Regions from separate parts of the Caballeronia jiangsuensis genome, predicted to be linked through region 1. Evidence: riboswitches for the same ligand, from Rfam matches in the RefSeq annotation. Region 1 holds a riboswitch; each other region holds the start of a gene.
What was found. Region 1 has a riboswitch for cobalamin ahead of PQR08_RS31475 (TonB-dependent receptor domain-containing protein). Riboswitches for the same ligand answer to the same signal wherever they lie in the genome.

Region 2: it holds a riboswitch for cobalamin, as region 1 does, so the genes downstream of both, cobG (precorrin-3B synthase) here and PQR08_RS31475 (TonB-dependent receptor domain-containing protein) in region 1, are expected to answer to the same signal.
Region 3: it holds a riboswitch for cobalamin, as region 1 does, so the genes downstream of both, cobW (cobalamin biosynthesis protein CobW) here and PQR08_RS31475 (TonB-dependent receptor domain-containing protein) in region 1, are expected to answer to the same signal.
Region 4: it holds a riboswitch for cobalamin, as region 1 does, so the genes downstream of both, PQR08_RS27325 (CbtB domain-containing protein) here and PQR08_RS31475 (TonB-dependent receptor domain-containing protein) in region 1, are expected to answer to the same signal.

The regions. Positions count from the first base shown of each region.
Region 1 covers NZ_JAQQDB010000042.1:33,991-41,315, reverse strand. Annotated here, with positions in the region: gene ilvD (dihydroxy-acid dehydratase) at 1-178, opposite strand, end outside; gene PQR08_RS31510 (LysR substrate-binding domain-containing protein) at 288-1,247, shown strand; gene lgt (prolipoprotein diacylglyceryl transferase) at 1,284-2,186, shown strand; gene PQR08_RS31500 (SIMPL domain-containing protein) at 2,216-2,947, opposite strand; gene PQR08_RS31495 (EVE domain-containing protein) at 3,024-3,482, opposite strand; RNA gene ssrS (6S RNA) at 3,553-3,734, opposite strand; gene PQR08_RS31485 (cell division protein ZapA) at 3,829-4,143, opposite strand; gene PQR08_RS31480 (ATPase) at 4,140-4,508, opposite strand; cobalamin riboswitch at 4,765-5,091, shown strand; gene PQR08_RS31475 (TonB-dependent receptor domain-containing protein) at 5,172-7,046, shown strand; gene PQR08_RS31470 (FecCD family ABC transporter permease) at 7,082-7,325, shown strand, end outside.
Region 2 covers NZ_JAQQDB010000031.1:30,189-37,513, forward strand. Annotated here, with positions in the region: gene PQR08_RS27365 (magnesium chelatase ATPase subunit I) at 1-59, shown strand, start outside; gene PQR08_RS27370 (vWA domain-containing protein) at 179-766, shown strand; gene cobJ (precorrin-3B C(17)-methyltransferase) at 742-2,394, opposite strand; gene PQR08_RS27380 (precorrin-2 C(20)-methyltransferase) at 2,382-3,110, opposite strand; gene PQR08_RS27385 (precorrin-8X methylmutase) at 3,107-3,733, opposite strand; gene cobG (precorrin-3B synthase) at 3,726-4,994, opposite strand; cobalamin riboswitch at 5,059-5,247, opposite strand; gene cbiE (precorrin-6y C5,15-methyltransferase (decarboxylating) subunit CbiE) at 5,324-6,535, shown strand; gene PQR08_RS27400 (cobalt-precorrin-6A reductase) at 6,542-7,312, shown strand; gene cobM (precorrin-4 C(11)-methyltransferase) at 7,309-7,325, shown strand, end outside.
Region 3 covers NZ_JAQQDB010000031.1:22,827-29,616, forward strand. Annotated here, with positions in the region: gene cobO (cob(I)yrinic acid a,c-diamide adenosyltransferase) at 1-376, opposite strand, end outside; gene PQR08_RS27350 (cobalamin biosynthesis protein) at 669-1,094, opposite strand; cobalamin riboswitch at 1,184-1,440, shown strand; gene cobW (cobalamin biosynthesis protein CobW) at 1,561-2,646, shown strand; gene cobN (cobaltochelatase subunit CobN) at 2,653-6,429, shown strand; gene PQR08_RS27365 (magnesium chelatase ATPase subunit I) at 6,426-6,790, shown strand, end outside.
Region 4 covers NZ_JAQQDB010000031.1:13,740-21,064, reverse strand. Annotated here, with positions in the region: gene PQR08_RS27335 (DUF1289 domain-containing protein) at 1-8, shown strand, start outside; gene PQR08_RS27330 (CbtA family protein) at 36-827, opposite strand; gene PQR08_RS27325 (CbtB domain-containing protein) at 837-1,070, opposite strand; cobalamin riboswitch at 1,100-1,225, opposite strand; gene PQR08_RS27320 (histidine phosphatase family protein) at 1,273-1,848, shown strand; gene PQR08_RS27315 (DUF1428 domain-containing protein) at 1,928-2,299, shown strand; gene hmuQ (heme-degrading protein HmuQ) at 2,342-2,656, shown strand; gene PQR08_RS27305 (hypothetical protein) at 2,766-3,077, opposite strand; gene lhpI (bifunctional Delta(1)-pyrroline-2-carboxylate/Delta(1)-piperideine-2-carboxylate reductase) at 3,193-4,122, opposite strand; gene ppk2 (polyphosphate kinase 2) at 4,379-5,275, shown strand; gene PQR08_RS27290 (hypothetical protein) at 5,297-5,521, opposite strand; gene PQR08_RS27285 (efflux transporter outer membrane subunit) at 5,696-7,195, opposite strand; gene PQR08_RS27280 (efflux RND transporter permease subunit) at 7,204-7,325, opposite strand, start outside.

The DNA of each region.
Region 1 (7,325 bases):
CGTCCGCCAGGCGCTGCAGGCCGGCGTTGCACGGCGTGATGGTCGAATGCCCGTTCGCGACGCCGATCATCGGCTTGTCGAAGTCTTCCTCCTTGTAGCCGAGCGCGTAATACATCGAGCGATTGGGCGAGCGCGCGACGCCCTGGGTGATGTGCTTCGAGCGGCGATTGAAGGCCATGATGTGCTCCTTGAGGGGATGTTTTTGCTCTAGTGCAGCAAGAATGCAACTCCCGCGATGTGTCTGTCCAATATATTATTCAAGGCTTATTAGGTCGCAAAAAATATCAATGGAGCAGAGAAATCCGCCCATCGAGTTGCGTCTGTTGCGCTACTTCGTGACGGTCGCCGAAGAGATGCACTTCGGCCGTGCCGCCGCGCGTCTCGCGATGACGCAGCCGCCGCTCTCGCAGGCGATCCGCGCGCTGGAAGAGGCGCTCGGCGTCGCGCTTTTCGTGCGCACGAAACGGACCGTCGAGCTCACGCCCGTCGGCAAGGATCTGCTGCCGGAGGTGCGCCGCCTGCTCGCATCCGCCGATACGCTGCGTCCGCTCGCGCAGTCGCTCGCGCGCGGCGAGGCGGGCGTGCTGTCGCTCGCGTTCGTCTCCACCGCCGATTACGGCCTGTTGCCGGCGCTGCTGCGCGATTTCGGCGCGCGCTATCCCGGCGTGCGGCTGCAACTGACCGAGGCGACGAGCGACGTGCAGATCGAGGAGCTCGTCGCTGGGCGCATCGACGCGGGCCTCGTGATTCCGCCGCTGCCGCCGCGCCATGCCACGTCGCTGTCGTATGTGGCGGTGGCGCGCGAGCCGCTCGTCATCGCGATGTCCGCCGATGCCGCGCTACAACTGGGGCAGGGCGCCGACGAATGGGCCGACACGCCCGTCGATCTGCACGATCTCGCCGCCGCGCCGCTCGTCGTCTTTCCGAGGCGTCTCGCGCCGGGTTTGCATGACATCATCATGGGCTGCTACGGCGCGGCCGGCCTCACGCCGCGTATCGGCCAGGAGGCGATCCAGATGCAGACCATCGTGAGCCTCGTGTCCGCCGGGATGGGCGTCGCGCTCGTGCCGCATTCGCTGCGTCATCTGCGGCGCACGGGCGTCGTGTATCGTCCTCTGCGGCCGCTGAACGCGTCGGCGATGCTCGTCGAAACCGGCCTCGTGTGGCGCGCGGCGGAAGTGAGCCCGGTGCTCGCCGGGTTCATCGAGATCGTCCGTTCGCGGGCCGAAAGCGCGGGTTCTGTATGATTCGCCCTTGTAGTTCGCTCTAGCTCCCACATCAGAATGCTCATACATCCCAATTTCGATCCCATCGCGATTCATCTAGGACCGCTCGCCGTGCGCTGGTACGGCCTCATGTATCTGGTGGCGTTTGTATCGGCCATCGTCATCGGCCGCCTGCGTCTGCGCCTGCCTTACGTGGCTGCGCAAGGCTGGACCGTAAAGGACATCGACGACATGCTGTTTTACGGCGTGCTCGGCACGATTCTCGGCGGGCGCATCGGCTACGTGGTCTTCTATAAGGCAAGCTATTACGCGGCGCATCCGCTCGATATCTTCAAGGTCTGGGAAGGCGGGATGTCGTTCCACGGCGGCTTTCTCGGCGTGACGCTCGCGATGGTGCTGTTCGCGTATCACCGCAAGCGCACCTGGCTGCAGGTGACGGATTTCGTCGCGCCGATGGTGCCGCTCGGCCTCGCGGCGGGGCGTCTCGGCAACTTCATCAACGGCGAGTTGTGGGGCCGCGTGACGGACCCGAACGCGCCGTGGGCGATGCTCTTCCAGAGCTCGACGAACGACGACGCCATCTGGCTCGCTAAAAATCCGCAACTCGACGCGCAATACCATCTCACCGAAATCTTCCAGCGCTATCACATGCTGCCGCGTCATCCGTCGCAGTTGTACGAGATCGCGCTCGAAGGGCTCGTGCTGTTCATCGTGATCTGGACGTTTTCGCGCAAGCAGCGTCCTGTCGGCGCGATTTCGGCGCTGTTTCTGATCGGCTATGGACTGGCGCGCTTCACCGTGGAATTCGCGCGCGAGCCGGACGACTATCTCGGCCTTCTCGCGCTCGGCCTCTCGATGGGCCAGTGGCTCTCGCTGCCGATGATCATCGCCGGCGTGCTGATGATGGTGTGGGCGTACAAGCGCAATCTGCGTCTGCCGCCCGAATCGGCGAAAGCCTGAGCGATGCGGGGCGCGCGCCCCGCATCGATTCAACGCCCCATTTGCACCGAGCCCGACACGTCGACGGTCACCGTCGTCGTGCCGGCTTCCATCGCGATCGGCGCGGCCATCTTCGCATCGGCGCTCATCGCGCGCGATTGCATCATCATGACCGGACGCGGCTGCACACCGCTGTGTCCGACGTTCACTTCCCGAATCGTGAAATTGCTGTAGCCGAAGCCTTGCGCGGCGGTTTGCGCCTGCTTGCGGAAGGAATCGATGGCCTGCGTGACGAGCTTCTGCTCGGCCGCGCGCTGCGCCTCGGGCGACAGCGAGAACCCGACGCTGCCCACCTGCATCGACGAACTCATCTTGCCCGCGAGCTTCGACGCCGCCGCGAAGTCGTGCGATTCGAGCACGACCTCCGTGCGGCCGCGCCACGCGGAGATCTTGCCGTCGCGATCGGTGGATGGATACACGGTGAACGAGCCGCTCTTCGCGGTCACGCCGTCCACGCCCTTGGCTTCGCGCAATGCGGCCTCGGCGCGCTGATTCAGCGTCGCGGTGAGCGACGAGGGATCGGCCGCTTCCTGCTCGTAGAAGAGCGTGATGTTGACGACATCCTGCGGCACTTGCGCGCTCGCCTGCGCCGAAAGAGAAAGCACGCCCGAAGGTTGCGGCTGGGTAATCACCGTCTGCGCGGCGGCCGTTTGAGAAAGGGTGAACGCTGCGCCCGACATCGCGAGGAGCGCGAGTGCGGCAGCGGTTTTCTTGTTGATCATCGAAGGACTCCGAACGCGGGATATCGCGTGATTCGCGACGGGATTTAGTCGCGGCCTTCGTGTCGTAAGTTCCTTGTTAGACGAGTTGTTCGGTAATAAAGCGCCATTGCGCTTCGGTCACCGGCGTGATCGACAGGCGATTGCCGCGCGCGAGCACCTGCATGTCCGCGAGCGCCTCGTGTTCACGCAACGCGGCGAGCGGAATCAGCGCGGTCTTCTTCACGAACTTGACATCGACGAGCATCCAGCGCGGCGTTTCCTGCGTGGACTTGGGATCGTAGTAATCGCTCTTCGGATCGAACTGCGTGGGATCGGGATACGCCGTCGAGCACACTTTCGCGATGCCCGCGATGCCCGGCTCGGGGCAGCTCGAATGATAGAAGAGCACGCCGTCGCCGATCTGCATCTGATCGCGCATGAAGTTGCGCGCCTGATAGTTGCGCACGCCCGTCCACGGCAAGGTTTTTTTCGGCGCGTGCGCGAGGTGATCGATGCTCGCTTCGTCCGGTTCGGACTTCATCAGCCAGTAGCGCATGATTGTTCGTTATGCGGAATCGACGATGCAAATGAAAACGGCACCGGAAAAACCGATGCCGTTCTTTAGATAGGTCCCCGCCACGGCCGCTAGGCCGGCATCCTGAACCTGGGTTCAAGATTGGTCGCGGTAAGCAACACTTCGGGTACATCGGACTAGCGACGCGCGCGCCCGTGCTGCAAGGTTCCGCAACCGTGCCAATGTGACATTGGTTCAAGGAATATATGACCTTGGCGCACCAGGCAGGGAAACGTCACTCTACACCAATCGTTTGCCTTTCGCAGCCCCGCCGCAGTTTCTTTTTTCGATTGACATTGCGCGCCGATTGCCTCGACGCACAGACATCTCACTGCACTTCGTATTGCGCGATGACGGCGCCGAGCTGCTCGTTCATCGAATGCATCGTGCGACGGATTTCCTCGGCAGGGAAGGCCTCGCCGTGACGCACGCTGTCCTGCAACTTAAGCAATTCCGACGCCAGCGAAAGCGCTGCCATTACCGCGATGCGATCCGTGCCGCGCACGTTGCTTGCATTGCGCACCTTGTTCATCTCGGCATCGACGCGCGCGACCGCTTCGCGCAATGCGCCTTCCGTTTCCGGCGAGCACGCGAGGCGATACGGCTGCCCGAGAATGGAGACTTCGATCTGCGTAGTCGTCATGCCTTCTCTCCTTGATGATGCTCGCCGTGCAATTCCGCTTCATGTGCTTCGCGGGAATCGGCTTCGAGGAGATCGAGTTGATTGTCGGCTTCGTCATGCTGCCCGGATTTCGCGCGCGGCAGCTTTTCGAGAATCGCGTTGAGGCGTACTTGCGCGTCGTCGATTTTCGCAGAGAGCGAATCGCGTTCGGATTGCAGCGTATCGCGCTCTTCACGCACTTGCGCAAGCTCGGCCTGCACGTTCGCATAGTCGGCGCGCAGTTGTTCGAGTTGGTCTTGCAGCGCCTGGCGCGCCTGATTGTGGCGCTCGCTGATCTGGATCAGCCGGCCGATATTTCCTGACAGTGATTCGAGTTCGTTGAGCATGTGCTGCGTCCTCTAAAGACCTCGCATTTTAGCGCGGTTCAACGGAGCTTCCGATAATTGTCTCGTTTCGAGACGTAACAACATGCGATCTTGCGCTTAATCCTTCGAATCAAGCGCATGTCGACATGCATTCGTGTGCAGAAAACGCGAGCGCTGTTGATGGCTCGTGATGACAGGCCGGCCGATTCTCGTTCGATTCGTCATGTGCCGCGCCCAACTGTCCGCGCCGTTTTCTTGACGGCCCCAACACGCGCTCCTACACTTGCCGCACTTTTTGGTGCTCGCATTCGCGGATCTCGCGGATGCAGTCAAACGGGAAACAGGGAGCGAAGTCTCCGAAGTCCGACCGGGACCAACCTGGGACGAGCCAACCTGTGCTGCCCCCGCAACGGTAAGCGACCGCAACGCAAGTTGCAAGTCGTCTCATGCGCGTTTTTGCAGCGCGAGCGTGTGGATTTTCATCACACCGGGTTCATCACCCGAATCGACTGCAAGAAACGTGTCGACGCCACTGCGCACGATGCGCGGGAAGGCGAGACGATTCATCGCCAGCCCGGATACCGGCCAGAGTTCGACGCATCGGCGCTGATCGCGCAGTGCGTTCGTCGCGCATCGTCCTCGCGGGGAGCGGGGTCGCGCTCACGCGAAACGGACACTTCACTCATGGTATTGCCACAGGCCGCCCTCAAGAACGGCCGCTCTCGTCATGGCGCGCTCGTTGCCGCGTTCATCGGATTGCCGCTCGCTGGCGCCGCACATGCCGCCGATGACGCTTCGCAAACGCTTGCTCCTGTCGTCGTCACCGCGACGCGCGCGCCGCAGCCGCTCGCCGAATCGATCCCGCAGACATCGGTGTTCGATGAACAGGATATCGCCGACGCCAACGCCGACGATGCACTCGGCCTCATCGCGCTCGCGCCCGGCGTGCAGATCACGCGCAACGGCGGACCGGGCGCGACTTCGGGGCTTTACATACGCGGCGCGGCGTCGTCGCAGTCGCTCGTTTTGATCGATGGCGTGCGCGTCGAATCGGCGTCGCTCGGCGCGGCGCAGCTATCGCAACTGATGCTCGACCAGATCGGGCGCGTCGAAGTCGTGAACGGCAATGTGTCGGCGTTGTACGGCTCGAATGCGATCGGCGGCGTCGTGCAGATCTTCACGAAGGAAGGCGAGCCGCATCCGCCGCGCTTCAACTTCGAGGCCGAATACGGCAGCTATCACACGCAGCGTCAATCGGCGGGCGTGAACGGCGCGCTCGACAACGACGGCCGCACGACCTTCAGCCTGAACGTCTCGCGCGAGAAGACCGACGGCTTTTCGTCGATCGATCCGAATATCGCGCCCGGCGCGAATCCGAACGCGAACGGCTATCTGAACGAGAGCGTCGCGGCGACGCTGCGTCACCAGTTCAGCGACAAGTGGGACGCGGGCGTGCGCTTCCTGCAATCGAACGGCATCAGCAGTTTCGACGATGCCTACGGCCTGCCGACCGATATCAACGAATCGCACGATCGCGTGCGCTCGGCGTCGGTGTTCGCGAACGGCAGGATCACCGAAAACTGGACCACGCACTTCACGATCGCGCAGGGACAGGACCGCGCGAACATCGAGCAGAACGGCGTCTATACGAACCGCTTCAATTCGGAGAATCGTCAATACACGTGGCAGAACGACTTCAAAATCAGCGACGCGCACAAGCTGCTCTTCGGTTACGAGCATCTCGATCAGACGCTCGATTCCGATCAGCTCAGCGCGCCCGATCGTCACGTGAATTCGGTGTTCGCGGGTTACGTGGGCCACATCGGCGCGAGCGATTTGCAGGCGAATCTGCGTCACGACCAGTATTCCGATTTCGGGGGCGCGAACAGCTACTATCTGGGCTACGCGTATAACTTCGATGCGCACTGGAAGGCGAGCGCGAGCTATGCGGCATCGTTTCGCGCGCCGAGCTTCGATGACCTCTACTATCCGTTCAGCGGCAATCCGTCGATTCAGCCAGAGCGCAGCCATTCGGTCGAGGCGGCGTTGCAGTACGCATCGAATGCGCTGGGCGTCGCGCGCGTGACGCTGTTCCAGACGCGCTATTCGAATCTGATCGACTATGTGTCCGACGGCGGTTTCTACTATGTCGCGCAGAACGTCGGGCGCGCGAAGGTGCAGGGCATCGAGGGATCGTGGGCGGGACATGTCGGCGCAACCGACGTGCGCGCGGGCGTCACGTTCCAGAATCCCGTCGATGAGACGAATCACGAGGATCTGACGCGGCGCGCGCGGCGTTTCGCGACGCTCACGGCGCATCGCACGATCGGGCGCTGGCGTGTCGGCGGCGAGTGGCTCGTGAGCGGACAACGCAGCGACTACGATTCGACGCTCGCGGGTTATGGCATCGTGAATCTATCGGCGCGCTACGACATCTCGAAGTCGTGGTACGTCACGGCGCGCATCGACAATCTGTTCGACAAGGACTATGAACTTGCGTACTCGTACAACACGCCACGGCGCGGCGCGTACATCACGTTGGGCTGGCATCCGTCGTGAGCCACGCGCCTGAGCGGCTTGCGCGTCCGCGCGCGATGAACGCGAGCCGCGCGGCGGCGATCTGGATCGCGCTCGGCGTCGCGACGTTCGTCGTGCTCGTGGCGTCGCTCATGACGGGCAGCGTGACGTTGCCCGTATCGCGTGCGCTCGGCGCGCTCTTTCACGCGAACGCCGCGACGCCCGATATCGCCGATGAGATCGTGCTCACGCTACGTTTGCCGCGCGCGCTCGCGGGCTTCGCAACGGGCGCGCTGCTCGCGATGGCCGGCGCGCTGCTGC
Region 2 (7,325 bases), on a different contig from region 1:
AGCCGACGGGCATCGCGAAGGTCAAGCAAGTGAGGCCGCTCGCCGCAAAAAAAGCCTGAACCATCGAAGGCGCGACGCGGATGCCTTCGACGTGAGGCATCGCCTTCGATGGAACGAATCGCGCACGAAAGGCCGCTACGTTGCGCGCGAGGGTGAAGAGAGCGCGTCGATCGACTGGATATCGACGCTGCGCGCGAAGCGCTCGAGGCGTCTCGATGCCCGGCATCTTCGCTATCGGCGCACGCAGGGCGAGGGCGCGGTGCTGCATTGCTTTCTGCTCGATTGCTCCGGTTCGATGCTCGCGGGCGAGCGGCTTGCGCGCGCGAAGGGGATGCTCGTTGCGTTGTTCGATCGGGCCTATCGCGAACGTGCGAAGACCGCGCTCGTGTGTTTCGGCGGCGGACGCGCTGAAGTGCGCCGTCAGCCGGGCGCGGCGCATTGGTTCAACGAGCGCTGGATCGCGCCGATCGGCGGCGGTGGCGGCACGCCGCTCGCGCTCGGGTTATCGAGCGCCGCCACGGTGCTCGAACGCGCGGCCAGGCACAGGCCAGCGCAACGGCGCTGGTTGTGGGTGCTGACCGACGGGCGCACGAACGAGAACCCGCAAGCGCCCGCGTCGGCCGATGAGATCGTCGTCGTGGACTTCGAAGAGGGTTCGATTCGAGCCGGACGCGGCAAGGCGCTCGCCCTCGATTGGGGCGCGCGATACATCACCGCCGATGCGCTGAGCGAAGGCGGCGATCACTCATACCATCGCGGCGTATAAACCCAGTCTCCCACCACACGCGTCGTCGATGATCCGACGATCACCATCGTCCGCATATCGACGTGTTCGCTTTTCAGTTCGCCCAGCGTGACGATGCGCAACGCTTCAGCCGGTCGCCCGATATCTCTTCCCAGCACGACGGGCGTGTGCGGATCGCGATAGCGCTTCACGATGTCGATTGCGCGGTCGAATTGCCAAGGCCGCGCTTTCGACAGCGGGTTATAGAACGCCATAACAAGGTCAGCTTCGCCCGCGTGTGCGATGCGTTTCTCGATCACGTCCCACGGCTTCAGGTTATCCGATAGCGACAGCACGCAGAAATCGTGGCCGAGCGGCGCGCCGGCACGCGCGGCCGTCGCGAGCGATGCCGATACGCCCGGCACGATCGCGAGCTTCACAGCGCTCCATTCGGGATGCGCCGCGCGCCCTTCGTCGAGCGCTTCGAGCACGGCGGCGGCCATCGCGAACACGCCCGGATCGCCGGACGACACCACGACCACGCGCCGTCCCTCGGTCGCCAGTTCGAAGGCGTGGCGCGCGCGCTGCAGTTCCTCGCGGTTGTCGGTCATGTGCACGCGCTGATCGTCGCGAAACGGCCCGGCCATGCGCACATAGGTTTCGTAGCCGAGCACGTCTTGCGCGGCGACGAGCACGGCTCGCGCGGCCGGCGTCATCAGTTCCGCGCTGCCGGGGCCGAGCCCGATCACGGTCAGCGCGCCGCGCGCACGGCCGATCGATTGCGCATCCACGGGCGTATCGCTTACGTGCAATGCGATGCCTTGCGTATCGGCGTCGAACGGCGCGGCATCGCAAAAGCGCAGCGGTACGTTCAGCGCACGCGCGGCGTCTTCGAGCGAACGCGATGTCATGTAGCGCGCAGGCGCTGCCAACGCCGCGAGCGCAAGCGGCGATAGTCCCTGAGCGCGCATCGCGGCACGTATGCGTTCGGCGACATCATCGTCATCGGAAGATAGATGTTCGATCCACGCGAGCACGCAGCGCGGATGAATCACGAGACTGTCTTCGTCGTGCGCGGCGAGCGGCGTGATGCGCACGGCAAGACGTGCATCGCCTGAGCGGGGCAGGTCGGCATCGTCGAGCCAGGGCGCGTGGCCCTCGATGCGCGTGGTTTCGCCCGCGAGCAAATCCGACACGAAGCGCTTGCCCTGCTCGATATCCGCGAGCGCATAACCTTCGGGCGGCGCGAGCAGACATTGACCGAAGCGCAGCTCGCCGCTCGTCGTGATCGCGGGCATGATGCCGAGCGAAACGCCGATCTCGCGCGCCAGCACGTTCACGCCGCTCATCCCGCCGAGCAGCGGCACGACCGCGCTGCCATCCTGCGCAATGGCGAGCACGGGCGGTTCCGCGATCTTGTCGGCAAGCGATGACGCGAGCGCGCGAATCACGATGCCCGCGGAGCACAGCGCGACGATCGGCGTGCCCGACGCATACAACGCGCGTACATGCGCGCCGAAATCGTCATACGCGATATCCGCATTCACGCGGCTGGCGAGGCCATGAACGCGCGCTTGCTCGAAACTCGTCTGAATGCGCCGCGCCGTATCGAGCGCGCCCGCACCGAGAATCACGATCGCCATCGGCATGGAAGCACTCACGCGCGCCATTTTTTCCCCGGCACGACGAGCAGCGAGAAATACGGCGACGCCATCGGATCGACTTCATCGAGCGGCACGATGCGCTGATTCGCCATCGTCGCGCGCTCGACATAGAGCGCACGTTCATCGAGCCCGAGCTCGCCGAGCACGCGCCGCACTTTCTCGAAGTTGCGGCCGAGCTTCATGATGACAGCCGCATCCGCCGCTTCGAGACGGCGCTTCAGATCGTCTTCGGGCAATACGCCCGACAGTACCGACAGACTCTGATTGCGATACACGAGCGGCACGCCCAGCACCGCGACGCCGCCGAGCATCGAGCACACGCCCGGCACGACATGCGCATCGAAGCGCGCAGCGAGACGGTCGTGCAGATACATGTACGAGCCGTAAAAGAACGGATCGCCTTCGCAGATCACCGCGACGTCGCGTCCGGCTTCGAGATGACCGGAGATCGTGAGCGCGGCTTCGTCGTAGAACGCGCTGATGATCGTCTCGTAGCAGAGCGGCGGTTCGAGCGCCTCGGTCGTCACGGGATAGACGAGCGGCAGCCGCGTCTGCGTGTCGTCGAGATGCGATTCGATGATGCCGAACGCATTGCCCTTCTTGCCCTTCGCGACGAAATAAGCAACCACCGGCGCGGCCTTGAGCAAGCGCAGCGCCTTCAGCGTGATGAGCTCCGGATCGCCCGGGCCGACGCCCAGTCCATAGAGACGGCCGCGCATCATTCGGTCTCCGAAGCAAGTGCGTTCACTGCCGCCGCCGCCATCGCGCTGCCGCCGCGCCGGCCGAGCAGGGCGACGAAGGGCACGCCGCGGCTATCGGCGGCGAGCATCGCCTTGGATTCCGCCGCACCGATGAAGCCGACCGGAAAGCCGAGGATGAGCGCGGGTTTCGGTGCGCCCGCATCGAGCATGTCGAGCAGATGAAAGAGCGCGGTCGGCGCATTGCCGATCGTAACGATCGCGCCTTCGAGATGGGGCCGCCACAGTTCGAGCGCGGCGGCCGAGCGCGTGTTGTTCATCGCGCGGGCGCGTTCGGGAATCGACGGATCGTTCAATGTGCAGACGACACGGTTATCGGCGGGCAGCCGCGCGCGCGTGATGCCTTCCGCGACCATGCGCGCATCGCACAGGATCGGCGCGCCTGCCGCGAGCGCGTGCCGGCCGGCGATGCCCGCGCCGGAAGAAAAGCGCAGATCGCTCACGATATCGACCATGCCGCACGCATGGATCAGGCGCACCGCGAGCTTTTCCAGATCGGCGGGAAGGGCGGCGAGGTCGGCTTCGGCGCGGATCGTCGCAAAGGACTGGCGATAAATCTCCGCGCCGTCGCGGATGTAGTCAAGCATCGGCATGGCTCCGGGCGAGCCGTTCGGCCGCCTCTTCGATGGTCAGGTTGCTCGCGACGATTCGTTCGCCGCGATGCAGGTCATATCGTCCCGGCGCGACTGCATAGAGCGTCACCGGGACCGGATGCGCCGCCGCGCACGAGCGCTCGCAGCCGCTCAAGTGCACCTCGCTTTCATCATGCGAGGGCAGAAGCGAAGCGAGGCGATGCGCGTCGGCTTTGGTATCGGCGTGGCTTTTCGCGCAGCCTTCGGACCCTGCGCACGCGATGAGGCGCGCGAGCGGATCGCGCGGGTCGGTCGCGAGGCCTTGCGCGTGTAGGCGTCGCAACACGTCTTGCGCGTCATGCGCGGCGATGCCCGGTATCAGCACGCTTTGCCACGGCGTCATCGCGAGAAGGCCTTCGGCGTGCGTGTCGGCGATATCGGCGAGGGCTTCGAGCATGGCCGCGTCGAGACGACCGAGGGGCGTTTGCGCGCCCGCGTACCACGTCGCGCGATATGGTTCCACGTGGGCGCCGAGGCGCAGCGATGCATCGGCGGGTGCGCGTCGCCAGTGCTCGATGGCTGCATCGAAATCGAATGCTTCGAGAAAGCGCGCGATGCCGACACGTGCGAGCAGATCGCGCATACGATGTTCGTCAGGCGTGGCCAGCGCGAGAAACCTGCGCAGCACGCCGGACACGAATGTCACCATGTCGCTGCGATGAATCGCGCCGAGCGGACACTGGCGTATCGTTCCCGCGAGGCCGAATGCGAAGCGCGCGCCATCGTCCATTGCAGAGAGCCACAGGTCGTGCGGATGATCGAGCATCGCGAGGCGCTCGCCGCCATCGAGTTGCAGCGCGAATTTGGGCGACAGCGCATGCAGCGACGCGTCGGCCTGCATCGCGTCGATGATTTGTGCGGCAAGCGCGCGCGTGTCGTCGCTTGCGAGCGGACTGAGCATCACGTTGCGGATGTCGTCGCCGCCCGACGTCGACGGACCGAGGCCCGCATCGAGCGCGATATCGATCAGCGCGGCATGGGCATCGTCGCGGATGCCGCGCAACTGGAGATTCGCGCGATTGGTCACCTCGATCACGCCCGAGCCGCAGTCACGCGCCGCCCGCGCGACGGCCCGCGCCGCGTGCGCGCTCAACACGCCGCCCGCAAGCCGCAGGCGCGCGAGCCCGCCATCGCGCGCGGGCACGATGCGCATCAGGCCCGGACACGCGGATGCGCGCGGCGCGGCGTTGAGCGATGAGCGGTTCAATGAAGTCAAAAGCGTGACCCGTTGGGCTTCGCGCGTAATGAGCGAACCGGTACACCCCGCCCGGTCGGCGTCGCGCGAATGCGATGAGTCGGCAGGTCTCTTGGCTGGCAGGTCTTCATTCGCGCCGGCCTTCCCGGTAAAAACCAGTGGCAGTGGAGCGCGGACTCGCTGCGTACAATTGCGGGGGCAGCCACAGTTTTCTGTGTTCCCTCTTAGGCCCTGGGTCTCTTCGACCCCGGGCACCGACGGACCTGTATTATGCCCGCTTTTATCGACCATCCAGGCGCTTCGGGGCTGCAGCCGCAAGCGCATTACGAATCATGTGAAGGAGGCGGCGCATGTCGAACTGGCTGACCGTAGTGGGGATCGGTGAAGACGGCTGGCACGGGCTGTCCCGCGTTGCACGCCGCGCGCTGCTCGACGCCCAGTCGATTCACGGCGGCGAGCGCCATCTCGCGTTCCTGCCGGCGCGCATCGCCGCGAGCCGCGTGCCGTGGCCGAAACCCTTTTCGCTCGACGCCGTGCTCGCCGGACGCGGCGACGGCAAGACCCGCATATGCGTGCTCGCGAGCGGCGATCCGATGTGCTTCGGCGTCGGCGCGACGCTCGCGCGTGAAGTCGCCAACGGCGAGATGCGCGTCATTCCCGCGCCGTCGTCGCTGTCGCTCGCGGCGGCGCGCTTGCGCTGGGCGCTGCAGGATGCCGTGTGCGTGTCGCTCGTCGGGCGGCCCGTCGCGTCGTTGCTCGCGAGCCTGCATCGCGGCGTGCGCCTGCTCGTCTTGAGCGCGGACGGCGCGACGCCCGCCGCCGTCGCCGCGGTCCTGACCGCGCATGGTTTCGGCGCGAGCCGCATGACCGTGTTCGAGCATCTCGGCGGCAACAATGAGCGACGTATCGACGAGCGCGCCGACGACTGGCGCGAGCCGCTCGTCGCCGCGCTCAATCTCGTCGCCATCGAATGCCGCACGCATGCCGGGCACGCCGGGCCGCCGCTCACGCCCGGTTTGCCCGACGACGCCTATCGTCACGACGGCCAGCTCACCAAGCGCGACGTGCGCGCCGTGACGCTCGCTCGGCTCGCGCCGCAGCCGGGCGAACTCTTGTGGGACGTCGGCGCGGGCTGCGGCTCGATCGGTATCGAATGGATGCGCGCGCACGGCGCGTGCCGAGCGATCGCGATCGAAGCGAACGAAAGCCGGCAGCGCCTCATCGAGCACAACCGCGACGCGCTCGGCGTGCCCGCGCTGCAACTCGTGAAAGGCGAGGCGCCCGCCGCGCTCGACGGCCTGAGCGCGCCCGATGCCGTCTTCATCGGCGGAGGATTGACCGTGCCGGGCGTGCTCGATGCGTGCTGGGCGCGTCTGCGTCAGGGCGGGCGGCTCGTCGCCAATGCGGTGACGCTGCAAAGCGAGGCCGCGCTCGTCGAATGGCGCGCGCGGCACGGCGGCGAACTGACGCGCATCGGTGTCGCGCAGGCGGAGCCGCTCGGCAACTTCGATACCTGGCGTCAGGCGCTGCCGATCACGCTGTTGCACGCCAGCAAACCGTGATGCGTCATGCGTAAAGAAGCGCCGGGAAACACGAAGCGCGTGCTGCTGCTCGGCGGCACCGGCGACGCGCTCGCGATCGCACGCGCGCTGCCGCCCGCGCATGTCTACAGTCTCGCGGGCCTCGGGCGCGTGCCGGGCGATCTGGCGTGCACGGTGCGCGTCGGCGGCTTCGGCGGCATCGACGGGCTCGTCCGCTATCTGCGCGCGGAGAACATCGCGCTCGTCGTCGATGCGACGCATCCGTATGCCGCGCAAATGAGCCGGCACGCGCACGACGCCTGTACGCTCGCGGACGTGCCGCTCTGGGCGGTGCGCCGTCCCGCGTGGCAGCCGCAGCCGGGTGACGACTGGCGCGATGCGGCGGGCTGGCGCGAAATCGTCGATCGGATCGCGCCGTTTCATCGGCCGCTTTTCACGCTCGGGCGCGAGGCGCTTGGGCATCTGCATGAAATTCCCGCGTCGCAATACTGGACGGTCCGCTGTCTCGAAGCGCATGCGGGCAACGAACGCGCGAAGGTCATCGATGCCCGCGGGCCGTTTCATCTCGAAGGCGAGCGCGCGTTGTTCGGTGCGGCGGGCATCGACGTTATCGTCAGCAAGAACAGCGGCGGGCGCGCGACCGAAGCGAAGCTCGCGGTGGCGCGCGAGCGCGGCCTGCCGGTCGTGATGCTCACGCGGCCGTCGCTGCCGGACGCGGACACGATGTTCGATGATGCCGCGAGCGCCCGCGATGCGCTATTGAACTGGCTCGACCGAATCCACCTATCCGAAACATGACGATCTATTTCAT
Region 3 (6,790 bases), on a different contig from region 1:
TCCGATACTCGCCGCTTTCGATCATGCGCCGCGCCTCGTTCCAGCCTTTGCGCGCGGTCGCCATGTCGGCTTCGCGGTTCTGCGTGTTCCAGGTATAGCCGTCGCCCATCGTGACGAAATCGCAATGAGCGATCGCGCCGAGGAAATCGCGCTCGGACGTATGCAGCGCGCCCTTGATGAACTGCACGACGCCGAGCTTCATGCCATGACCGAGCACGCGCACGGCCATGCCGAACGCCGCCGTGGTCTTGCCCTTGCCGTTGCCGGTATTCACGATCAGAAGGCCTTTTTCGTGATCGGCGGCGGCCTGCTTTTTCTCGTGACCTTCCTTGCGGCGTTGGGTCATGCGCAGATGCGATTCGGTATCGGTTTTCACATCGACTCCAGTGTGAACGGGATTGCGGCGGGTCTTTGCATGACGAAAGACGGCCGTATCGTACATCAGGTGGCGGCTGCGTTCGCGGCTTAATTCTGCGCTAACAGACGGTGGGCATCATGCACTCACGCACTCACCGACTTCAGGAGCAGAAAAATGGACGCGCTCTATCTCTATCTGGAACTCGTGGCGCTCATCGTTCTCGTCTGGCTCTGCCGCGACAAGTTCAGGCCGGTTGTCGCGAAGCCGCTCGCCGAAACCAAAAGCCCGCGGATGGCGACGAAGCCGGTATTCATGTTCCGTTCGCACCGGTTTCATGCGCCGCTGCGATCGCGACGGTTACGCCGCAATCGATCGTCTTTGGCACGATGAGCGTGCGCGCGTTGCCCGCAAGCAGCGCGCAGGGCTCGCATACGCCATCGACGTTCAGATGCTTCGCTGCATGATGTGAAATCGCGGTGCGTGGCGCATGCGCGATTTCATCGGCGCTATAGAAGCGCAGCGGCAGACCGCGACGCTCGCAGAACGCGAGCAAGCCCGCTTCATCCCTTTTCGCATCGATACTCGCGACGATCGCGATCTCATCGAATCGATGCGCTCCCAGCGCGAGGCGCACCGCGCGTTCGATCGCATCGGCGCTCGTGCCTCGCCTGCAGCCGATACCGACCGCGAGCCGCATAGCGGCAGACGCATTCATGCGAGCAATGACGGATTCCATGTGCGATTCAAAGAAAGCGCGCCGCGCGGGCCAGCATTATGACACCGCGCGCGCCGCGTCATTTCTTGACGCTCGCGCCCGCCGGGCCTAGACTTTCACGCAGTTTTGGTGCTCGCGCGCGGATTCTCTCGCGCGCAGTTAAACGGGAAGCAGGGCGCGTTCCTTCGACCGATCGAGCGGACGTCAACCTGCGCTGCCCCCGCAACGGTAAACGATTCCCCGTCCACGCGATGTTTTCATCGCACGAACGGGAAGCCGGCTTCGAGGCCACTGCGCGTGATAACGCGCGGGAAGGCGAAGCGGCGCAATCGTCAGCCCGGATACCGGCCAGACTTTCACAGGGATCGCTGTCGCGGGGATGCGGCGCGGCCCATGATCCATCAAGCGTGCGTTTCCCATTTCATCCCGCGGCGTTGTCACGCATCGCGCGACACGAAGCGCACGCACCTGAAGCCACGGAGCTACGATGCAAACCCGCAAGATCCCCGTCACGGTCGTGACCGGCTTTCTCGGCAGCGGCAAGACCACGCTGATGCGACATATCCTGTCCAACGCGCAAGGAAAGCGCATCGCGGTGATCGTCAACGAGTTCGGCGAGCTCGGCATCGACGGGGAAATCCTGAAGGGCTGCGGCATCGGCTGCGACGACGAAGCCGGGTCCAAAGATCGTAATCTGTATGAACTCGCGAACGGTTGCCTGTGCTGCACCGTGCAGGAAGAGTTCTATCCGGTGATGGAGCAGCTCGTCGAGCGGCGTGAGAGCATTGATCACGTGCTGATCGAAACATCGGGTCTCGCGTTGCCGAAGCCGCTCGTGCAGGCGTTCAACTGGCCGTCGATCAAGAATGCGTTCACGGTCGATGCGGTCGTCACCGTGGTCGATGGCCCCGCTGCCGCGAGCGGGCAGTTCGCGGCGAATCCCGTCGCCGTCGATGCGCAGCGCAAGGCCGATCCGAATCTCGATCACGAATCGCCGCTGCACGAGTTGTTCGAGGATCAGCTCGCGTCGGCGGATCTCGTCATCGTGAACAAGACCGATCTCATGGACGATGCAGCGCTGCAAAAAGTCGAGGCGCTCGTGCGTCCCGAGATTCCGCGCGAAGTGAAGATCGTGCCCGCGCAAATGGGCAAGCTCGATGTGCATACGCTGCTCGGTCTCGAAGCGGCGTCGGAAGAGACGATTCATCTGCGCCACGATCATCACGGCTCGCCCGACGATGAAGGCCACGCGGATCATCATCACGACGAGTTCGATTCGTTCGTCGTTCACGGCAAGGTGGAATCGCGCGAGCAGGCCATCGCGGCATTGCATGCGCTCGTCGAGCATCACACGATCTATCGCGTGAAAGGTTTCGCCGCGCTGCCGGGCGCTGCGATGCGGCTCGTCGTGCAGGGCGTCGGGCGTCGTTTCGACAGCTATTTCGATCGCCGCTGGCAAGCCGGCGAAGCGACGACGCAAAGCCGTTTCGTGCTGATCGGCGAAGACCTCGATCGCGACACGCTGCAACGCGCATTCGACGCGGCGCTCGCAAGCGCTGCGGTGCAGGCATAAACAGCCATGCATCTGCTCCGCACGACACCGGGAGGCTTCGTCGACGATGCGCAAGGCGTCATGCGCATCGATCAGACACGCGCGCCGATCGTGGTGCTCAGTTCCGCCGACACGACGCTCGCGTTGCTCGCGAGCGTGTTTCCGCGTCTGGAAGCGGGCTTTCCCGAAGTGCGGCTCGCGAATCAATCGTTTCTGCGCCAGCCCGCGTCGGTCGATTTCTATATCGACGATGTGTTGCGTCACGCGAAGGTCGTGATCGTCGATCACCTTGGCGGCGAATCGTACTGGCCTTACGGCATCGAGCGGCTCGTCGCGCTCGCGAAACAAGAGCAACAGATGCTCGCGATGTTTTCGGGCGATCTCACGGAGGATCCGAATCTCATCGGCAAAAGCACGGCGGATGCCCGGTTCTGCCGCGAGCTGTCGCGCTATCTGCGTGAAGGCGGCGCGCGCAATGCGGAAGAATTCCTGCGCACGATCGCGCATCACGCGTTCGGCTTCGGACGCGAACCGCAGCCGCCGAGCCCGCTGCCTGCCGTGGCGATCTATCATCCCGAGCGCGATATCGCGACGATCGAAGACTGGCAGGCGCGCTGGACCGAAGGCGCGCCCGTTGCCGCTATTCTTTTTTATCGCGCGCATTTGCAGTCGGGTAACACCGCCGTGTTCGATGCGCTCATCGAAGCGCTCGAAAAAGAAGGCATGAACCCGTTGCCGATCGCGATCTCATCGCTGAAAGAGAGCGTGAGCCGCGAAGTCGTGGACCGTTTGTGCGCGGAGCATCGCGCATCGCTCGTATTGAATACGACGGCTTTCGCGGCGAGCGTGATAGGCGAAGACGAAGTATTCGAAGTCGCGGGCGATGCGCCCGTGCTGCAAGTCATTCTGAGCGGCGGCAATCGCGACGACTGGCAAAAGGACAATCACGGGCTGAACTCGCGCGATGTCGCGATGCATGTCGCGCTGCCCGAAGTCGATGGCCGCATCATCACGCGCGCGATCAGCTTCAAGGGCCTCGCGTATTACTGCAAGCACACGCAAGTGGACGTGGTGCGCTATCAGGCCGACGTTGAGCGCGTGCGCTTCGTCGCGGAACTGAGCCGCCGCTGGTGCAGGCTGCGTCATACGCCGAATGCGCAGAAGCGCATCGCGCTCGTGCTCGCGAACTATCCGGCGAACGAAGGGCGCATCGGCAACGGCGTGGGACTCGACACGCCCGCATCGGCCATCGGCATTCTGTCGATGCTCGCGCGCGAAGGCTATCGCGTGGGCGACATTCCCGCGAACGGCGATGCGCTCATCGCCGCGCTGACCGAAGGCGTGACCAACGATCCCATCGTGCGCGACTTGCGTCCCGCGCTGCAGAGTCTCGCGCTCGACGACTATCTCGACGCATACCGCATGCTGCCCGCCGATGCGCGCGCCGCGCTGGAAAAGACCTGGGGCGCGCCCGAAGACGATCCCACCATAAGACGCGGCCGCTTCATGATCGCGGGCTATCGTTGCGGCGAAGTCTTCATCGGCATACAGCCTTCGCGCTCGCGCGAACGCCACGATTACGCGAGCTATCACGATGCCGAACTCGTTCCGCCGCATTCGTATCTCGCGTTCTATGTCTGGCTGCGTCTGCGCTTTCAGATGGATGCGATCGTGCATGTCGGCAAGCACGGCAATCTCGAATGGCTGCCGGGCAAGAGCGTCGCGTTGTCATCGTCGTGCTGGCCCGATGCGATTCTCGGTCCGATGCCGCATCTCTATCCGTTCATCGTCAACGATCCGGGCGAAGGCAGCCAGGCGAAGCGTCGCGCGCAGGCGGTCATCATCGATCATCTGATGCCGCCGCTCACGCGCGCCGAGAACTACGGGCCGTTGCAGGATCTTGAGCGTCAGGTCGACGAATACTACGAAGCGCTGATGGTCGATGCGCGGCGCGCGAAGCTGTTGCGCCGGTCGATCCTCGCGAACATCGTCGAGAACAGGCTGCACGAAGAGCTCGGTCTCGATGCGCCGCGTGATGCCGTAGGCGAAGATGCCTTGCTCACGCGCGCCGACGCGTATCTCTGCGAGCTGAAGGAAGCGCAGATTCGCGATGGCCTGCATGTGTTCGGCGTTTCGCCGCAAGGCATGCAGCGCCGCGATACGCTGCTCGCGCTCGGCCGTTTTCCGATCGGCGACGGGCAGGGCGCGAACGCAGGCCTCATCACGGCGATCGCGCGCGATCTGCAACTGCCCGCCGAGTTCGATCCGCTCGATGCCGACTGGGCTGCGCCGTGGAACGGGCCGTGTCCACGTGCGCTCGTCGAAGTCAGCGATGCGCCGTGGCGTCATCAGGGCGATACGCGCGAGCGCCTCGAAACGCTAGCGATGCAGCTTTTGTCGGACGACGATACCGCAGCGCCCGGTCCGCATGCATCGCTCGTGCTCGAACGTCTGCGCGGCGATGTGCTCGCCCGTCTGGATGCATGCGGCCCGCAAGAGCTTTTGCAATTGAAGCGCGGCCTCGAAGGGCGTTTCGTGCCGCCGGGTCCGAGCGGTTCGCCGTCGCGCGGCAGGCCCGACGTGCTGCCCACGGGCCGCAATTTCTATTCCGTCGATACACGCGCATTGCCGACGCAGGCGGCCTGGTCGCTCGGACTCAAGTCGGCGAACGCACTGGTCGAACGTCATGTGCAGGACCACGGCGATTTTCCGCGTGCCATCGGCTTGTCCGTGTGGGGCACGGCGACGATGCGCACCGGTGGCGACGACATCGCTCAGGCGTTCGCGCTCATCGGCGTGCGGCCGAAGTGGGCGGCGGGCAGTCATCGCGTGACCGACTTCGAGATCCTGCCGATATCGATCTTCAACCGGCCGCGTATCGACGTGACGCTGCGCGTGTCGGGCTTTTTCCGCGATGCCTTCGCGAACCTCATCCATCTCTTCGATGCGGCCGTGCAGGCCGTCGCCGAACTCGACGACGAACCCGCCGATATCAACCCGATCCGCGCACGCATTCTGCGCGAACGCGACGAACTGATCGCGCGCGGCATCGAAGCGAAGGAGGCGCGGCAGCGCGCGGGCTGGCGCGTGTTCAGCACGAAGCCGGGCGCATACGGCGCGGGCTTGCAGGAGCTGATCGACGCAAGACAATGGCAGTCCGATGCCGATCTTTCCGCTGCCTATCAAAGCACGGGCGGTTACGCATACTCGCAAGCGGGCGATGGCGTCGAAGCGCGCGCGAGCTTCGGCACGCGGCTTTCGACGCTCGATGTCGTGCTGCAGAATCAGGACAATCGCGAACACGATCTGCTTGATTCGAACGACTATCACCAGTTTCAGGGCGGCATGATTGCGGCCGTGCGTTATCTGTCGGGCGTGCAGCCGCAGGCGTATAACGCCGATCACAGCAATCCCGCCGCGCCGCGCGTGCGCACCTTGAACGAAGAGATCGCGCGCGTGGTGCGTTCACGCGTCGTCAATCCGAAGTGGATCGACGGCGTGAAGCGGCATGGCTACAAGGGCGCGTCCGAACTCGCCGCCACCGTCGATTATCTTTTCGGCTATGACGCCACGGCGCGTGTCGTGTCGGATCATCAATACGCGCTCGTCACCGATGCATACGTGAACGACGCCGACACGCGCGAGTTCATCACGCAACACAATCCGCACGCGCTGCAATCGATCTGCGAGCGCTTGCTCGAAGCGATGCAACGCGGTCTGTGGCAAGAACCCGCGGGCTATCGCGAGCAGGTCGAACGGCATCTGCTCGATGTCGAACAGTGCATCGAGGGCCGACAACATTGAACCAGAACACTTTCCCCTTTACCGCGCTCGTTGCGCAAGCGCCCTTGCAGCAAGCGCTTTTGCTCGCGGCAGTCGATCCATCGATCGGCGGCGTGCTCGTCAGCGGGCCGCGCGGCACGGCGAAATCCACGGCGGCGCGCGCGCTCGCGGAGCTGCTGCCCGAGGGAAAGCTCGTGACCTTGCCGCTCGGCGCGAGCGAGGAGCAGCTGATCGGCACGCTCGATATTCAAAGCGCATTGCGCGATGGCGGCGTGAAGTTTTCGCCCGGCCTGCTCGCGAAGGCGCATCTCGGCGTGCTGTATGTCGATGAAGTGAATCTTCTGCCGAATCCGCTCGTCGATCAGTTGCTCGATGTCGCGGC
Region 4 (7,325 bases), on a different contig from region 1:
CGAAGTGAGCCGTGTGATCGAGCCGGATAAGCCGGTCAAGCCGCGGCCATTCTCCTGACGGCCGGCCGTTCCAGCTCACGCGCGGCGAGTGCGCCGAACACGAGACCGAGCGTCGTCCAGATCAGCGCCTGAATGCCGATCGCGGCCAGCCGGAAGTTCCACAGCAGCGAGGCCGAGAAATCGGCGGGCACTTCATCGATGCGCGGCAGCGCGACCTGCGCCACCACGATCACGACGATATACGCGGCCGCGGCGATGAGCGTCGCGTTCCAGCCGTCATGTTGCGCCGCCATGCGCCGCCGCAGCCACACGGCGAACACGGCCGCCGCGATGGAAATCGCCACCATGCCGAAGAAAAGCGCCGTACGCGGCCCGATGGTGTCGGCATTGCCGACCGCCGGCGGATTGGGCGGATACTTGAGGAACGGCACGATGGCGATGCTCACGAAGCCGAACAACGCCAGCAGCGCCGACGTGCCCCGCGCGCGCAACGCGCCGAGCCGCCCGTAGGCGAACGCGAACACGAGCGAGAAAAGACCGCCCAGCGCGGTGCCGAACACCGCAACGCCCGTCAGGAGGCCGAGGCCCGCTTGCGTATCGCGTGAGACGAGTTCCTCGTCGCCGTGATCGTGCGAATGCGCGGCGCCTGTCGCGGCGTCGGCATGCTCATGTTCGTGCTCATGCGCGGCTTGCGCATGCTCGTGCTGTTCCTCGAACGCGATGGCGCGCGCCACCGACGGCTCGCCGAACGCACGCGCGAAGCCGAAGCCGATCAGGCCCGCGACCAGCCCCGCGATCATGCCGCGTATCAGCAAAGTGCGAATCATGACGCGTCCTCAGTGGCACGGAAAGCCGAGCAGATGCCGGCCGTCGTGAACGAATTCGTGGACGTACATGCCCGAGAAAATCGACGTTGCGCCCTGCTCCGCGCCGACGAAATAAATGGCGATCAGCAAAAGAAGGCCGATGAAGACGGCCCACGGCAGCACTTCGCGCACCGGGATGGGCACGGGTGCGTCGAGCGACGGGGAAACCGGAGCGGAAAAGACCGGCGTGCTGGAAGCATTCATGATGGTTCTCCAGGGAAAAGCGCGTCCCGATTGACGAAGAGCTTGCAGCGGGGTCTGACTCGCGGCGCAACGCTTTCACGCTGACGAACGCATACAGTGGCGCGACCGTGCCGGGTTTGCACCGGCTTCCTCGCACTGCAAGCTTGCCATTCTATGATGATCGGCGGCAAAGTAAAACGATTCCGAATTGCCCTAACGCCCCTTGGAACTCATTCTGTTGTGTCACGCCGCCACGCGCGCGATGAAAACCGGCCACTTTCCCAACGGCGACGAGCTCGCCGAGCATGACGCGCGCTCGCGGCTCGCACCGCTCTTCGTGGGGCCGCAAGACCGTACGCGCGTGATTTCAGGCGCCGCGCCCGTGGCACGCCAGACGGCAGCATGGCTCGCGGATGCATTCGACATCGATCCCGCATTCGACGACATCGACTATGGCCGCTGGCGCGGGCAATCGATACGCGAGACAGGCGAACGCGAGCCAGAGCACGTCGCCGCGTGGCTCGCCGATCCGCAGGCGCGCGGGCATGGCGGCGAGAGCATCGCCATGCTCGCGGTGCGCGTCGCGCAGGGGCTGGAGTTCATCGATGGCCTGAATGCGTGCGAGCGCTGCATCGTCGTCACGCATGCGATCGTCGTGAAAGTGGCGCTCGCGCATGCGCTCGGCATGCCGCTCGAATCCGTCTACCGGATGAACTTCGCGCCGCTCTCGTCCACGGTGCTCAAGCGCGCATCGGCCGCCGGAGCATGGACTGCCGAACTGCCACGTCAGCCGGCCTGAACTTCATTGCTTACGAATCGCTCAAACGAGCAGCGCATCGCATGCGCGTTCCGCTTTCGAACCGATTCAGGAGACTCAGATGGCGCATTACGTGGATGGATTCGTCGTACCCGTGCCGATCGACAAGATCGACGCCTACCGCACCATGGCCGAAGCCGCCGGCAAGATCTGGATGGAGCATGGCGCGCTGCAATTCGTGGAGACCATCGCCGACGACGTCAAGCCCGGCAAGCTCACGTCGTTTCCGCAGAGCGTGCAACAGAAGGAAGGCGAGACCGTCGTGTTCTCGTATATCGTCTACGAGTCGCGCGAGCAGCGCGACAGCGTCAATGCGAAAGTGATGGAAGACCCGCGCCTCAAGGCGATGATGGAGTCCGGCGAGCCGCCGTTCGACCCTCAGCGCATGTTCTTCGGCGGCTTCACGACGCTCGTCGAACTGGAGCGCGGCTGATCGTTTTGATTTTTAACGCTACGGTTAAGGAAACGCATCGACATGTTTATCGCCATGAACCGCTTCAAGATCGTGCCCGGCGCCGAGACGGATTTCGAACGCCTCTGGACCAGTCGCGACACGCATCTCAAGGACGTGCCGGGTTTCGTCGAGTTTCATCTGCTCAAGGGCCCGGTGAAGGACGATCACGTCCTGTACTCGAGCCACACGATCTGGGCGAATCAGGCGGCTTTCGAAGACTGGACGCGTTCGGACGCGTTTCGCGCGGCGCATCGCAATGCCGGCGGCGAGACACGCCAGCTTTATCTCGGACATCCGGAGTTCGAAGGCTTCGAAGTGATTCAGACCGTCAAATAACAAGCCGACGCGCGCGCTCGAACGATCGCGCGTTTTTTGGCGAGCACGCGCGTTTTACAAGCGTGTGAAAAAAGCGCGCTTCGGATTCGTCGTTTTATCGGACTTTTTTTCAGGCCTTTGCGCCGCGCGCCATGCGCTGCAATGTCGATGAATCGATCGCTGCGGCGCAAATACGGACCGCTTCCTTCAGCGTGCGCGGCCGGCCCTCGCCGAACTGCGATTCGAGCATCGCGACGGCGCGCACACGCTCGTCGCTGCCGAGTTTTTCGCCTGTTGCAAGCTCCAGTACGGAGATGAAGTAAGCCGCGGGCGGTGAGGCGGACGCATGCGGGAGCGCCTTTCGGTTTGCGCCCGCACCTTCGCCGCCGTCGTCGTGCGCCGGAATCCACGGGTGCCACTTGCTGTCGTATCGACTTTTCATGGGTCAGTTCGCTGGCTCGATTGCTTTGGCGCATGGCCTGCGCCGTTTATCTCGTGACGCCGTTGCGCCTCTATCATTAAGCAAACCGTCAGCAAGTACCGTTCCAACCGAACTTTCAGGGCGCGCCGTTTTCCTCCGACAAAACCGCGCGCGCGACGCGACACGTCGCGAGATCCCACGCCGCGCAGCCGACCGACTTGAACATCACGGGACGCTCTGCCTTTTTCGGAGCGGCGAGCGCTTCGGCGAGCGCATGCACCGCGTTCCAGTCGACGCCCGCGAGAATGAAATCGCCCGCTTCGTGACGCGCGCCCGCGAGGTCATCGACATAAAGCTCGCTCGCGTGGACGGTCGCGGCGGCGATCTCGGCGGCATCGGCGGTGAAGGCGCCCACGCCGATCACGAGTCGCCCCGCACGCGCGGGCATCGTGTAGACGGGCGTCTTGCTCGTGGTCGCGGCGATGACGACATCGATCGAATCGGGAATCGCGGCGTCGTCGAGCGCGGCGAGATTGCCCGAAGCCGACGCGTGCGCGGCGCAAAACTCGCGCGCGCGTCCGGGACGCGAGCCTTGCACGCGAATGCGCGCATCCGGATAGACGGCGGCAAGCGCTTCGACGTGATACGCCGCCTGCTTGCCCGTGCCGATCACGAGCACTTCGCGCGGCGCGGCGGCGTGAAGCGCGCGGATCGCGAGCATCGACACCGACGCCGTGCGCCGCCCCGTCACCGTGGGACCGTCGAGCATGAATTGCGGCACGCCCGTCGCGGCGTCGTATGCGGTGACCTGACCGTGAATCGTCGGCAGGCCGCGCGCGCCGTTGCCGGCGCACACGTTCACGAGCTTGTGCATCGCGATATCGGCGGCGCTCGCGGGCATCGACAGCATGACGCCGCCCTCTATCGGCACGACCATGCGCTCCGGACTCACGATGCGGCCGGCCGCGTAATCGAGCATCGTCGCGGCGAGCGTGTCCACGAGCCGGTCATAAGGCACGAGGCGCGCGGTTTGGGCTTCGTCGAAACTCGGGATCGTTGCGGTCATCGTGTTCGCTCGCTGTGGATGTTGAGGTGCGGTTGAATGTGCCATCGGCATGCCATCGAAATGCCGGAACATTCTAACGGCGCGCGGCGCCTTGTCACAAAGCGGCAAACCGGATTTGAGCCCGCGCGCGCCGCTTTCTACAATGCCTGAATCGATCGTTGTCATACGACTGCCATCGAATAGCGTCATAATCGCGCCGCCCGCGCCGACCGGTCATCCCGACGACGGCAGCCCAAGAACGCCCACGGAGCCCTTCATGAATCAGACGGAAAAACAGCGCCGCTTCCATGCCGACATCATCGACAGCTATGACGAAGAGTTCGAGATGGAGGTGGATGATCGCTTCCTGGACGGCGAATCGACCTTCTCGGAAGAAGAGCGGGTCTTGCGCAAGACCTATTTCCGCGAGCTGTTCCGTCTGCAGGGCGAACTCGTGAAGCTGCAGGACTGGGTCGTGAACAAGGGGCATCGTCTTGTCGTGCTGTTCGAGGGACGCGATGCGGCGGGCAAAGGCGGCGCGATCAAGCGCATCACGCAGCGGCTGAATCCGCGCGTGTGCCGCGTGGCGGCGCTCCCCGCACCGAACAATCGCGAACGCACACAGTGGTATTTCCAGCGTTATGTCACGCACTTGCCCGCGGCAGGCGAAATCGTGCTGTTCGATCGAAGCTGGTATAACCGCGCGGGTGTAGAGCGCGTGATGAACTTTTGCACCGACGAAGAGTATGAGGAATTTTTCCGCTCGGTTCCCGAGTTCGAGAAGATGCTGGTGCGCAGTGGCATCCAGATCGTCAAGTACTGGTTCTCGATCACCGACGACGAACAGGAAGTGCGCTTCGAGGCGCGTATCGAAGATCCGCTCAAGCAATGGAAGCTGAGCCCCATGGATCTGGAAAGCCGCCGCCGCTGGGAGGCGTACACGGCGGCCAAGGAAGTCATGCTTCAGCGCACGCACATTCCGGAAGCGCCGTGGTGGGTCGTGCAGGCCGTCGACAAGAAGCGTGCGCGCCTGAACTGCATTCATCACCTGTTGAGTCAGGTGCCGTATCACGAGATCGAGCATCAGCCTATCGAACTGCCCGATCGCGTATTCAACCCCGATTATCTGCGCCAGCCCGTGCCGGATGAAATGTACGTTCCCGAAATCTATTGAAGTTCGACGACGCGCCGCGGGTCAGCAGCAGTTGTTGCACGGGACATGCTTCACGGCGACATTGCTGCGCTGACGCGCCACCGTGTGGCGCAGCGCGAACTGATATGCGTGCTGCGAACCCTTGAGCATCATCACGAACATCACCTGCGCGAGATTGAAGTCGAGCGTGACCATCAGGCGCGTCAACAGCAGCAGTGGCAGCACCACCGCCGGCTGATACAGTTGTTTTGCGATCAAGTCTTTCATCTTCGGCTCCCTATCCCATGAATAGAATTTTAAGGATTGGAGCCCTGCGGATAAACGCTCGGAAGGTGAAGACATATGTTCCGTGAGACGAACAATCGGCCTCGTCTCTTCGATCTGTCTTTTCAGCGGGCGCACTAACGAAATGGCCCTGCGTGGTGCAGGGCCATGTTCACGTCACTTCTGAGCGAGACTCGGCTCAGGCACCGGCGTAGGCTTCGCATCGCCCCAGCCGCCGCCCAACGCGCGGATCAGATTGACCGTCGATACCGCCTGCGTGCCCCGCAACTGCACCGACGCGCGCTGCGTCTGCAGCACGGTGCGCTCCGCGTCGATTACGTCGAGGTAGTTCACCGCGCCTTCAGTGTACTGCGTGCGCGAAAGCTGCGCCGCGCGCACCGATGCTTTCACGGCATCGTCCTGAGTCGCCGTCTGGTCTTCGAGGATGCGCAGATCCGAAAGGTTGTCCTCCACCTCGCGGAACGCGACGAGCACCTGCTGACGATAGCTCGCGACGTCCTCTTCATACACCGCACGCGCATTCGCGAGATTGCCCTTGCGACGGCCGCCATCGAAGATCGGGATGTTCAGCGCCGTGCCCGCGAACGGCCCGAGCAGGAACGTGCGGCTCGACCACTTGAAGAGATCGCCGAGCGTCGCGGATTCGAAGCCGCCCGAGCCCGTCAGCGTCAGCGACGGGAAGAACGCCGCCTTCGCCACGCCGATACGCGAATTCGCCGCCGCCATCGCGCGTTCCGCCGACGCGACATCAGGACGTCGTTCGAGCAGCGCCGAAGGCAGCCCCGGCGGCACGCGCACCGTGACCGGCTTGAGCGGGTTCGCGGCCACCGAGAACTCGGCGGGCGCCTTGCCGAGCAGCACGGCGAGACTATGTTCCGATGCCGCGCGCAGACGTTGCACCGTCATCGCATCCGAGCGCGCCGTCGCGAGTTCCGACTTGGCGCGCGCAACATCGAGCTCGCTGATATCGCCTTCGGTATAGCGGCGTTGCACGAGCTTCAGCGCTTCCTCGCGCAACTGCACGGTGCGCGTGAAGACATCCGTCTCGGCATCGAGTTCGCGCAGATTGAAGTAGTTCTGCGCAACGTCCGCCTGCAACGCGAGCTGCACGGAGCGGAACAATGCTTCGCTCTGCTCCGTGTCGGCGTTCGCGGCCCGCACCGAGTCCGCCACGCGCCCGAACAGATCCACTTCATACGATGCGCTCGCCTGCGCGCGCCACAGCGTCTGCGCGGGCACGTTGCCATCCGCAGGCAGGAATTGCGATGCCGGCGAGAACTTCTCGCGCGTCGGGCCGAAGCCCGCATCGAGCGTCGGGAAGAGACCTGCGCGCGCCGTCTGGTTGATCGCGCGCGCTTCCTTCACGCGCGCCGCCGCTGCCTTCAGGTTCTGGTTCGCGTCCTGCGCCTGCTTTTCCAGATCGTTGAGCGCGGCGTCGTCGAAGATCGTCCACCATTCGCCGCGCATCATCTCTTCCGAAGGCTGCGCCGTCTTCCACGTGCCCGCTTCCGATGCGTCCAGCGTCTTTTGCGGCGTTTCCTTGTACGCGGACGGCGCGTTGACGTCGGGCTTCTCGTAAGTGGGCGCGAGCGAGCAGCCCGCCACCAGCAATAGCGTGGCCATCAGACTCGATAAAACATGTAGCTTATTCATCATCGACCTCATTACGCCTCGTAGGAGGCACCGATACCGCGCATCTGCGGATGCGAGCCGTGCTTGTCCGTCACGTGCTCGGTGCGGGAGAGCTTGCGCAGGATCACGTAGAACACCGGCGTCAGCATCAGAC